Regions from separate parts of the Microbacterium sp. K41 genome, predicted to be linked through region 2. Evidence: predicted binding sites of a transcription regulator. Region 2 holds the regulator's gene; the other holds the start of a gene.
What was found. Region 2 encodes LexA, which represses DNA repair genes until DNA is damaged. Its sites were predicted from a motif close to TCGAACANNTGTTCGA; they were not measured.

Region 1: a site for LexA is predicted at 2,149-2,164, ahead of DW309_RS12910 (HNH endonuclease signature motif containing protein). Genes of this name have one in related genera too.

Annotation. Positions count from the first base shown of each region.
Region 1 covers NZ_SSDO01000414.1:3,134-8,392, reverse strand. The annotation lists gene DW309_RS12915 (ECF transporter S component) at 93-665, shown strand; gene DW309_RS12910 (HNH endonuclease signature motif containing protein) at 747-2,117, opposite strand; gene DW309_RS12905 (HIT family protein) at 2,310-2,813, shown strand; gene DW309_RS12900 (carbohydrate ABC transporter permease) at 2,920-3,855, opposite strand; gene DW309_RS12895 (carbohydrate ABC transporter permease) at 3,857-4,762, opposite strand; gene DW309_RS12890 (ABC transporter substrate-binding protein) at 4,792-5,259, opposite strand, start outside.
Region 2 covers NZ_SSDO01000476.1:3,930-9,188, reverse strand. The annotation lists gene DW309_RS15850 (histidinol-phosphate transaminase) at 1-715, opposite strand, end outside; gene DW309_RS15845 (LysM peptidoglycan-binding domain-containing protein) at 750-1,118, opposite strand; gene lexA (transcriptional repressor LexA) at 1,407-2,099, shown strand; gene metE (5-methyltetrahydropteroyltriglutamate--homocysteine S-methyltransferase) at 2,155-4,467, opposite strand; gene DW309_RS15830 (methylenetetrahydrofolate reductase) at 4,490-5,259, opposite strand, start outside.

The DNA.
Region 1 (5,259 bases), on a different contig from region 2:
GGCGCACCCGATCACACGAGCGCGCCGGAAGCTACGGATGGCGGACCCGATCACACGAACGCGCCGGAACCCGCGAACCTCGGTACCCTCGCATGAGCGCGCCGGACGGCGGGGTATCCGGCAGACGACGGCGCTTCCGGTTCCCGACGGCGCTGCTGCTGACGTGCGCCGCGCTGGGCGTGGCCGGCGGGCTGCTGCTCGCTCCCGCGAACTGGGTGTCGACGATCCTGTTCCCGGGGCTGCCATTCGTGAGCGTCGCTCTCGCCGGCCTGTGGCTGCTGCCGTCGGTGATCGCCCTGCGCCTGCTGCGCGCACCGCTCGTGGGTCTGCTGGTCGGGTTGCTGGCCGGGCTCGTGATCGTGCCGTTCTCCGGGTACGGCTTCGGCAGTGTGGCGACGAACCTGTGGTGGGCGGCCTTCACCGAGCTGCCGTTCCTGTTCGTGATGTGGCGCTACTGGGGCACGTGGCTGCACTACGTCGGCGCCGTGGTGGTGGGGGTCGTGTATCCCCTGCTCGCGTGGGCGTCGTTCGACCTGGGCGGTTTCACCCTTCCGGTGCAGCTGCTCTTCTTCGCGATCACACTCGCGAGCTGTGTCGCCGCCACCGCCCTCGGCATCCTGATCGCTGATCGCCTGCGCGCCGCCGGAGTCGGCCGCAGCCGCTGACCGGCTCGCGTCGCGCATCCCACGGCGTCGAAGCGTCGAAGCGTCGTGCCCACGGAGCCCACCCCACCACCCGACCACCCGTCAGGCGGCGATGTCGAAGCGGGCCCGCCCACCGAGCCGAGGCGTGCGTGCGGGGTCGATGTACCGCGGAGGCACGAACCACACCCTCGCCATCCCGCCGCCGCTACCACCGCCACCACTGGCGCGTTCTCCGCTGTCGATGTGGATGTCCCACCCGTTGTCGTGGATTCGATGGTGACACGTCTCGCACAGCAGCACCCCGTTGGACAGATCCGTCGGCCCGCGGTCGCGCGACCACCACCGGATGTGATGCGCCTTCGTCATCTCCGGCGGCAACCCGCACATCGCACACCCCCCGTCTCGCTCCACCAGCGCCAGCCGCTGCGCCCGGGTGAACAACCGCTTCTCCCGCCCCCAGTCCAACACCTCACTGCCCCCGCCGAGCACACACGGGATCACCCCGCCGCCCGCCGCCATCCGCCGCACCGCCCCGACGCTCACCGGCTGATCGATCCCGTCCACCTGCGCCGCCCCCGACCCGGCCTCCAGATCCCCCAGACCCACCCGCACCACCACCGTCGCCCCGGCCAGCGGCAACCGCGCCGCACACCCGAGCACGTGCCCCGCGAACGCCGCCAACGCATCCGCCTGGATCATCGGCACCGTACGACGGTCCGCATCCGGCGCACCCGCATCCGGCGCCTCCTGACGCGCCGCGAACGCTGCCGACACGAACCCCCGGATCGCCGCCACCACCGGCGCCGCCGTCTCCGCATCCAGCACCGCGTTCAGATGCACCATCCCGTCACGCTCGAACAGCGTCAACGACCGACGCGACCGCTGCTCCTCCGCCCGCGGCTCCACCCCATCCGGATCGACCCACGCCTCCGCCCGCACCACCAACCGCCGCACCTCATCCACCGACAACCCCGCCGCCTGCTCCACCAGCACCCGCTCGGCCTCCGCCACCCGAGCAGCACCCACGGCCACGCGGCACCGGTCGAGCATCGCGACGATCAGCGCGGCCGCCGGCGCACCGAGCGCACCCGCAGCCAACGCCTCCCGCACGGACGGGTACTTCGCCGGCAGTCGCTGCCCCAGGAGGTCGGCGCGCGGGGCCGTGGCCTCGCCCACCGCCACCAGTCGCGCCGCCTCTCCCGTCGAGACTCCGGTCGTCGCGGCGATCAGCCTCGCCGGGTTCCGATAGCCCTGCTGCTTCGCCAGGCTGCCGGCTCCGAGCTCAGGCCGCGACTCCCTCGCGATGCCCGCTCCCACCGACACGTGCACCGCGTCGAGGCGTCTCCGCAGCACGCCGATCGCGTCGTTCACCGCGATCAACTGCTCGCGGTTCAGGTCCATCGGATCGCCCGCGCCACCCCACGCGGCGTCGAGGCGGGACATCGCCTCGTGCAAACCGGAGAGTGTGGACATGCCCCGATTCTACCGTCGACGGCGGCGAGTTTCGTATCTTTGTTCGAATCGAGAACCGGGATTTCGGACTGGCGAGAAGGCCACCGACGCCCTCCACGAACCGCACGGTGGCGCCCGACGGAACGAGCTCGCAGACCACGCCCTCGCGACCCGATCGTCCCCGCCGGAGCACCCGTCGATAGCATCGGCGGCATGGACTGGCGTGACGACCGCATCCGCTCCGCCGCGCGGGGAGAGAACCCGACGCTGCTCGCCGAACTGCCCGGCGGCTACGCGGTGATCGGCGATGTGCAGTTCCTCCCCGGCTACTGCGTGCTGCTCGGCACGGATCCGGAGGCCACCGCGCTGGCGGACCTGCCGCGGGAGGAACGGGTACGGTTCCTCGCCGCCGTCGACCTCCTCGCCACGGCCGTGGAGTACGCCTGCCGAGAGGTCGATCCGGCGTTCCGTCGCATCAACATCGACATCCTCGGCAACACCGACGCCTTCGTCCACGCCCACATCTGGCCCCGCTACGAGCGGGAAGCGCCCGACCTGAAGTCCCGGCCCGTCTGGCGCTACGACCCCTCGAACTGGCACGACGCCGCCACCCGCCTCGGCCCGCAGCACGACGATCTCCGGGCCCGCATCACGGCCCACCTCCGACGCCTCGCCGCCGCCGACTCGATCTCGATCGCGCGCCGCCCCGCCCCCTGACGCGATCCATCCCCCGCTCCGCCCCTGTCGCGGCCTCACAGACGCACCCCGGACCACCCCGCCCGGCACGTCTCCGACCCCGCACTCGGACCATCGCGTCCTCGGGCTACTTCACACTCCCCTGCGTCAGCCCGCCGACGAGCCACTTCTGCAGAAACAGCGCGAGCAGGTAGATCGGGATGAGGCCGGCGAGGCTGGCGGCGGCCATCTGCCCGAACATCACCTCGCGGCCGCCCTGCATGAGCGCGATGCCGACCGGGAGGGTCTGCGAGTCGATGCTCTGCGTGAGCAGCAGCGGGATGAGGAAGTCGTTGTACGCGAGGATGAACACGATGATCGACACGGCCACGATGCCGGGCGCGGTGAGCGGGAGGATGACCGCCCACAGGGTGCGCAGCGGTCCGCAGCCGTCGATCTGCGCGGCCTCGTCGACCTCGAACGGGATCGCGCGGAAGAACCCGTCGAGCAGCCACACGGCGACCGGGGTGAGCAGCAGGCCCTCCACGATGCCGAGCCCGATCACGGAGTCCATCAGCCCGGCGGTGCGCACCAGCACGAACAGCGGGATGATCGCGACGATCGGCGGGGCGACGTAGGCGGAGACGATCAGCCCGAGGGTCTGCTTCCCGCCCGCGCGGAGCCGCGCCATGGCGTAGTTGGCGGGGATCGAGACGACGAGCGACACCAGCACCGCCACGAGCGCGGCACCGAGGGAGTTGCGCAGGTAGGTGAGGATGGGCCAGTTCTCGAACGCGCCCACCCAGTTCTCGAACGCGAGCCGCGAGGGCAGGATGCGGGTGGACAGGATGTCGTCCGGGCTCTTGAACGACATGCCCACCATGTACAGCACGGGCAGCAGGGCGAGCACGATCGCGACGAGGATCACGACCCACTTCACGACGGTGACGAGCACGGACGGGCGACCGGGGCGCGAGATGCTCGAGGTGCGGCTGCGGCGACGACGGCGGCGCGCGTCCGGCACGACCAGCGTGACGGTCGCGCTGTCGGAGGCGTGGTCGGAGGTGCGGAGTGTGAGCGACATGTCAGCTCTCCCTGTGCAGGCGCTGCCGGACGGCGTTGAGCGGCAGGATGACGATGGTGACCAGCACCAGGAACGCGATGGTCTGCGCGGCGGCAGCCCCCACGTCGAAGGTCTGCAACCCGGTGCGGTAGATCGCGAAGCTGCTGACGGTGGTGTCGAAGCCGGGTCCGCCGCCGGTCATGATGAACACCAGGTCGAACACCTTGAACGACACCACGAGCTTGAGCAGCAGCACGGTGACCAGGCTCGGCAGCACGAGCGGGAACGTGATGCGCCAGAACGTCTGCCACACCCCGGCGCCGTCGACCTGCGAGGCCTCGTACACCTCGGTCGGCAGGGTCTGCAGCGCGGCGAACACGAGCAGCACGCAGAAGGGCGTCCACTGCCACGCGTCGACCACGATCAGCGAGACCATCGCCGCCGGGCTCGAGCCGAGGAACAGGAACGGCTCGGCGCCCGGGCTGAACGACTGACCGATGTTGTTGAGCAGCCCGCCGGTGGGGGCGAGCATGAGCTTCCAGATCACGCCCGCCATCACTGGCGGCGTCATCAGCGGCAGCAGGAGCAGCACCCGGATGATCCGTCCGCCCTTGACGGCCGCGTCGAGTGACAGGGCCACCACGAGACCGGCGACGAGGGCGATCAGGGCGGACGGGATCGCGAAGAGCAGCGACCTGCCGAGGGACGGGAGGGTGACCCCGTCCCCCAGCAGTGCCGCGAAGTTGTCGAACCCGACCCAGTCCGCGAACGGACGCCCCAGCGACGAGTCGGAGAACGACGCGGCGACGATGTAGGCGAGCGGGTAGATCGCGATGATCACGATCGCGAGGATGGCGGGCGCCAGCAGGGCGCGGCCCGTCCACGACGCGCGTCGGGCGCGGCGCCGGGAGGTGACGGGTTGCGACATGAGCTGTCCTTTCGGGTTCGACGAGGCGATCAGTCGGCCAGGGACTGCCAGGTGTCCCAGGTCTGCTGCATCGCCTCTTCCGCGGTCAGGCTGCCCTGCAGCATGAGCGCGAGGTTGTCGCTGAGCGACTGGATCATCTCGGGGGCCTGCGGCGAGGTCGGCCAGGACTGCGCGTTGGGCAGCACCTGGGCGGCGACGGCCGACACCTCCGGCGCGAACTCGATGTACTCCGGGCTCTCCAGGGTGGAGGTGCGCGTGGGGTCGACACCGGAACCGGTCGTGGTGATCAGCTTCTCGTTCGTCTCCTTCGACGAGGCGAACGCGACGAACTGCTTCGCGAGGTCCTCGTCGCTGGCGTTCGGGCTGATGCCCATCGCCCAGCCGGCGTTCAGCGCTCCGGAGACCTTGCCCTCGGGTCCGACCGGCAGCGGCGCGACGCCCCAGCCGTCGACGATCTTCGACTGCTCCGGGTCCTGCGCGAACACGCCCAGGTCGGT
Region 2 (5,259 bases):
GGTAGCCGACGCGCGCTCCGGCGAACGCGAAGGCCTTGCTCATGGTGCGCGACACAGCGAGCCGCGGACGGCCGTCGAGGAGCGTGAGCGCGGACGGCGCGTCGTGCGGTGCGAACTCCTGATACGCCTCGTCGACGATCACCACGCCGCGCGCGGCCTCGTAGACCGCCGCGACGACGTCGAGCCCGAGCGGCGTACCGGTGGGGTTGTTGGGCGAGCACAGGATCACCACGTCGGGGTCGGCGGCGCTCACCTGTTCCGCGGCTTCCTCCGGGGTGATCGAGTAGTCGGGGTGCCGGGTGCCGGCGACCCATGACGCACCCGTGCCCTGCGCGATCAGCGGATACATCGAGTAGGTCGGAGCGAAGCCGAACGCCGTCCGCCCCGGTCCGCCGAACGCCTGCAGGATGTGCTGCAGCACCTCGTTCGAGCCGTTGCCCGCCCAGATCTGCTCGGCCGTGAGCCCGTGACCGAGGTAGTCCGCGAACGCCTCCCGCAGCGTGGTGAACTCCCGGTCGGGATAGCGGTTGACGTCGCGGATCGCCACGGCGATGTCGTCGAGGATGTCACTGGCGACCTCGTCAGGAACGGGATGCGTGTTCTCGTTGACGTTGAGGGCGATCGGTAGCGGTGCCTGCGGTGCGCCGTACGGAGTGAGTCCGCGCAGATCGTCGCGCAGCGGGAGATCGTTGAGGGAGAGGGTCACCCTATCCATGTTAAGAGGACGAGGCGGCACCGACGGCCATGCGTCACTCCGCGTACTGCGCCGGGATCGCGAGCTCCTGACCGATCTGGATCTCTCCGCCGCGGAGCAGGTTCATGCGGCTGATGTCGCCGATCACGTCGCGCGGGTCGGCCTCGGGAGCGATCGAGCCGGCGATCGACCAGAGGGTGTCACCGGGCATGACCGTGATGGTCTCGACGGCAGCCACGGGCTTGTCGGCACCGGAGGCGATGGCGCTGCCGCCGCTGATCGCCGCGAAGGCGATGCCGACGGCGAGCGGGACGGACGCGACCGCGAGCAGCACACCGCGACCGCGAGCCGTGAGCCGGAGCCGCGTGGCCGGACGGGCCATGGCGGAGATCGCGGTCGCGGTGCTGAGGCTGATGGTGCTCATGTCTGCTCCTTCACTGTCCCGGCGCCGCGAGGGCCCGGGGAGGTTGGCGTAGCGTTCGCATCCGCGACTCGGCCGGGAGCCGTGAATGCGAAGCTACGTTCCGAAGATATCTTCGAGTTCGAACATCTGTCAAGCTGTCTTCGAAACCCTGTCCACGAATCGTCCGACACGCTCGAACAGATCTTCCAGATCGGCGCGATTCTCGGATACGGTTTCGACAAGGACACCCCACCACGGGCCACCGACATTCGAAGAGCGACGTCGGATCTCACGCACTGAAGGAGCATCATGAGCGAGACCACAGCCCCGGAGTCGGAGGCGCCGCGGACCCGCCGTCGCAAGAGCCTCAGCCCCAAGCAGATGGCGATCCTGGAGGTCATCCAGGCCGCCATCGCCCAGAACGGCTACCCGCCGAGCATGCGCGAGATCGGCGACGCCGTCGGGCTCAAGTCGCTCTCCAGCGTCACGCACCAGCTCGGCCAGCTGGAGCTGAGCGGCTACCTGCGTCGAGACCCGGGCAAGACGCGGGCCATGGAGGTGCTGATCGACCTGCCCGGCACCGGCTCCGGCGCCGAGAACCCGGCCGATGTCACGACTCCCGTCGGCGACGCCGCGCTCGTGCCCCTCGTCGGCCGCATCGCCGCCGGCGTGCCCATCACCGCGGACCAGCAGGTCGAGGAGATCTTCCCGCTCCCCCGGCAGCTCGTCGGCAAGGGCGACCTGTTCATGCTCAAGGTCTCCGGCGAGTCGATGATCGACGCCGCCATCTGCGACGGCGACTGGGTCGTCGTCCGCTCGCAGCACGACGCCGAGAACGGCGAGATCGTCGCGGCGATGCTCGACGGCGAGGCCACCGTCAAGGTGCTCCGTCGCCGCGATGGACACACGTGGCTGCTGCCGCGGAACACCGCCTTCGAGCCCATCCTCGGCGACGAGGCCGTGGTGCTCGGCAAGGTCGTCGCGGTGCTGCGAGCCGTCTGACCCGGACACGACGAAGGCCCTCCCCGATCGCTCGGAGAGGGCCTTCGTCACATCATCAGACCGAGGCGCCCACCTCGGCGCGCACGCGGCGCGTGGCCTCGACGATGTTCCGCAGCGACGCGGTGGTCTCCTCGTAGCCGCGGGTCTTGAGGCCGCAGTCCGGGTTGACCCAGAGCTGCCGCGTGGGGATCTCCTCCACGGCGCGACGCAGCAGGGACTCCACCTCCTCCACCGCGGGAACCCGCGGGGAGTGGATGTCGTAGACGCCGGGGCCGATGCCGTGGTCGAACCCGGCCTCGGCGATGTCCGCGACGACCTCCATCCGGCTGCGGGCGGCCTCGATGGACGTGACGTCGGCGTCCAGCGCGCGGATCGCGTCGATCACGACACCGAACTCCGAGTAGCAGAGGTGCGTGTGCACCTGCGTGCCCGGTGCTGCCCCACCGGTCGCCAGACGGAACGACGCCACCGACCAGTCCAGGTAGGACGGCTGATCGGCCTTCTTCAGCGGCAGCAGCTCGCGCAGGGCCGGCTCGTCGACCTGGATCACGGCGATGCCCGCAGCCTCGAGGTCGGCGATCTCCTCGCGCAGCGCCAGGGCGACCTGGTTCGCGGTCTCCCCCAGCGGCTGGTCGTCGCGCACGAACGACCACGCGAGGATCGTCACCGGCCCCGTGAGCATGCCCTTGAGGTGCTTCGCGGTGAGCGACTGCGCGTATCCGGACCAGTCGACCGTGATCGGTGCCGGCCGGGAGACGTCGCCCCACAGGATCGACGGGCGTGTGGCGCGGGAGCCGTACGACTGCACCCACCCGTGCTCCGTGACCGCGAAGCCGTCGAGGTTCTCGGCGAAGTACTGCACCATGTCGTTGCGCTCCGGCTCCCCGTGCACCAGCACGTCGAGTCCGAGGTCCTCCTGCAGCGACACGACCGCGGCGATCTCCCGGCGCAGGAAGTCGTCGTAGTCGTCGCGGGGGATCTCACCGCGCGTGAACCGTGCCCGTGCGCGACGGATGTCGGCGGTCTGCGGGAACGACCCGATCGTCGTCAGGGGCAGGACCGGGAGGCCGAGCGCCTCCTGCGCACTCTCCCGCTCCTCGTAGGACACCCGAGAGAAGTCGGCGTCGACCAGCGCCCGCTCGCGCACCGCGCCGTCGCGCACGCCGGGCGCATCCAGCCGGTCGCGCAGGGCCGCCGAGGCCTCGTCGAGCTCGGCGGCGATCGCCTCGGGACCCTGCGACAGCCCGCGGGCCAGCACGCCGACCTGCTGCACCTTCTGATCGGCGAACGCCAGCCACGACACCAGGCGGGGGTCGAGCGAGGTCTCGTCGGCGACGTCGTGCGGCACGTGCAGCAGCGAGGTCGAGGTGGAGGCCGACACGGCCGCGGCCCCCAGGTCGCGCAGACGCTCGAGCGTGGCGAACGCCGCGGCCAGGTCGCCCCGCCAGATGTTGTGCCCGTCGATCACGCCGCCGACGAGCGTCTTGTCCGCGAGACCCTCCGCCGCGGACGGCACAGCGCCACGGACCAGGTCGACCGCGATCGCCTCGACGGGCGCGGCCGCGAGGACCGGGAACACGGCGTCGAGCGCCGCGTACGGGGCGGCGACGAGGATCGACGGACGGTCCTCCGCTCCCCCGAGCACGGCGAGTGCACGTTCGGCCGCGGTCGCCAGGGCGGCGGTGTCGGCGGGGAGCGACTCGCTCACGAGCGCCGGCTCGTCGAGCTGCACCCAGGTCGCTCCCGCGGCCCGGAGGCGGGCGAGCAGCTCCCGGTACACGGGGAGCACGTCGTCCAGGCGCGACAGCGGATCGAAGCCCTCGGGGGCGTCGTCCGAGGCCTTCGCGAGCGCCAGCAGGGTGACCGGGCCGACCACGACCGGGCGGGTCGTGAAGCCTGCGGCAGCGGCCTCTGCGACCTCGCGCACGAGCCGGTCGCTGGACAGCGAGAACACCGTCTCCGGACCGATCTCCGGCACGAGGTAGTGGTAGTTCGAGTCGAACCACTTCGTCATCTCCAGCGGCGCGCGCTCCCCCTCGCCCCGCGCGATCGTGAAGTACGCCGGGAGGCCGACCGTGCCGTCGGCGGCGCGCAGGTGCTCGAAGCGCGAGGGGATCGCGCCCACGGTCACCGCGGCGTCGAGCACCTGGTCGTAGAACGAGAAGGACTCCGGGATCGCGGAGTCGTCCCGGCCGAGGCCGAGCGCGGCGAGCCGCTCTCGGGTGGCGGCGCGCAGCTCGGCGGCCGTGCGCTCCAGCTCCTGCTCGTCGATGCGGCCCGCCCAGAACGCCTCGACGGCCTTCTTGAGCTCGCGGCGACGGCCGATGCGGGGGTAGCCGAGGATGGTTCCCTCGGGAAATGCGGTCATGGTGTTTCCTTTCGGCGGGGGTCTAACGGCGCAGAGCCGGGAGGATGCCGGCTTCGGCGAGGACGGTGAGGACGGTCTCGTGCTGGTTGAAGGCGTAGAGGTGCACGCCGGGGGCGCCGCCGGCCACGACCTGCGCGGCCAGGCGCGCGGCCCAGGCGATGCCGATCTCGCGGCGCCCCTCGGCGGTCGGCTCCACGTCGAGGGCGATGGAGAGCTCTCCGGGCAGCTCCTCTCCCGTGAGCTCCAGCACGCGGGAAAGCCGAGCGGGCGAGGTGATGGGCATGATGCCGGGCAGGATCGGGATGGTCACCCCGGCCGCGCGGGCACGCTCCACGAAGGCCAGGTAGTCGTCGGCGTGGAAGAACAGCTGCGTGATCGCGAACGTCGCACCGGCGGCCTGCTTCGCGAGCAGGGCCTCCACGTCCTGCGTGCGGTGGGTCGCCCGCGGGTGGCCCTTCGGGAACGCGGCCACCGCGATGTTCACCCTCCGCCGCGGCGCGACCCGGGCGGCACCGGGGATCCCGGGAACCGGCGACTCCTCGTACGGCGCACGCTCGGCCTGCACGCGGTCGATCAGCTGGACGAGCTGGGCCGCGCTCTCCAGGTCGCCGAGGAAGTCCTCGGTCTGCCCGGCGGGCGGGTCGCCCCGCAGGGCGAGGAAGCTGAGGATCCCCGCGTCGAGGAACTCGCGGATGAGCGCGGTCGCCCCGGCGTAGGTGTTGCCGACGCACGTGAGATGTGCGAGGGGCTCGACGTCGGTGTGGGTGCGGATGAAGCGCAGCACGTCGAGCG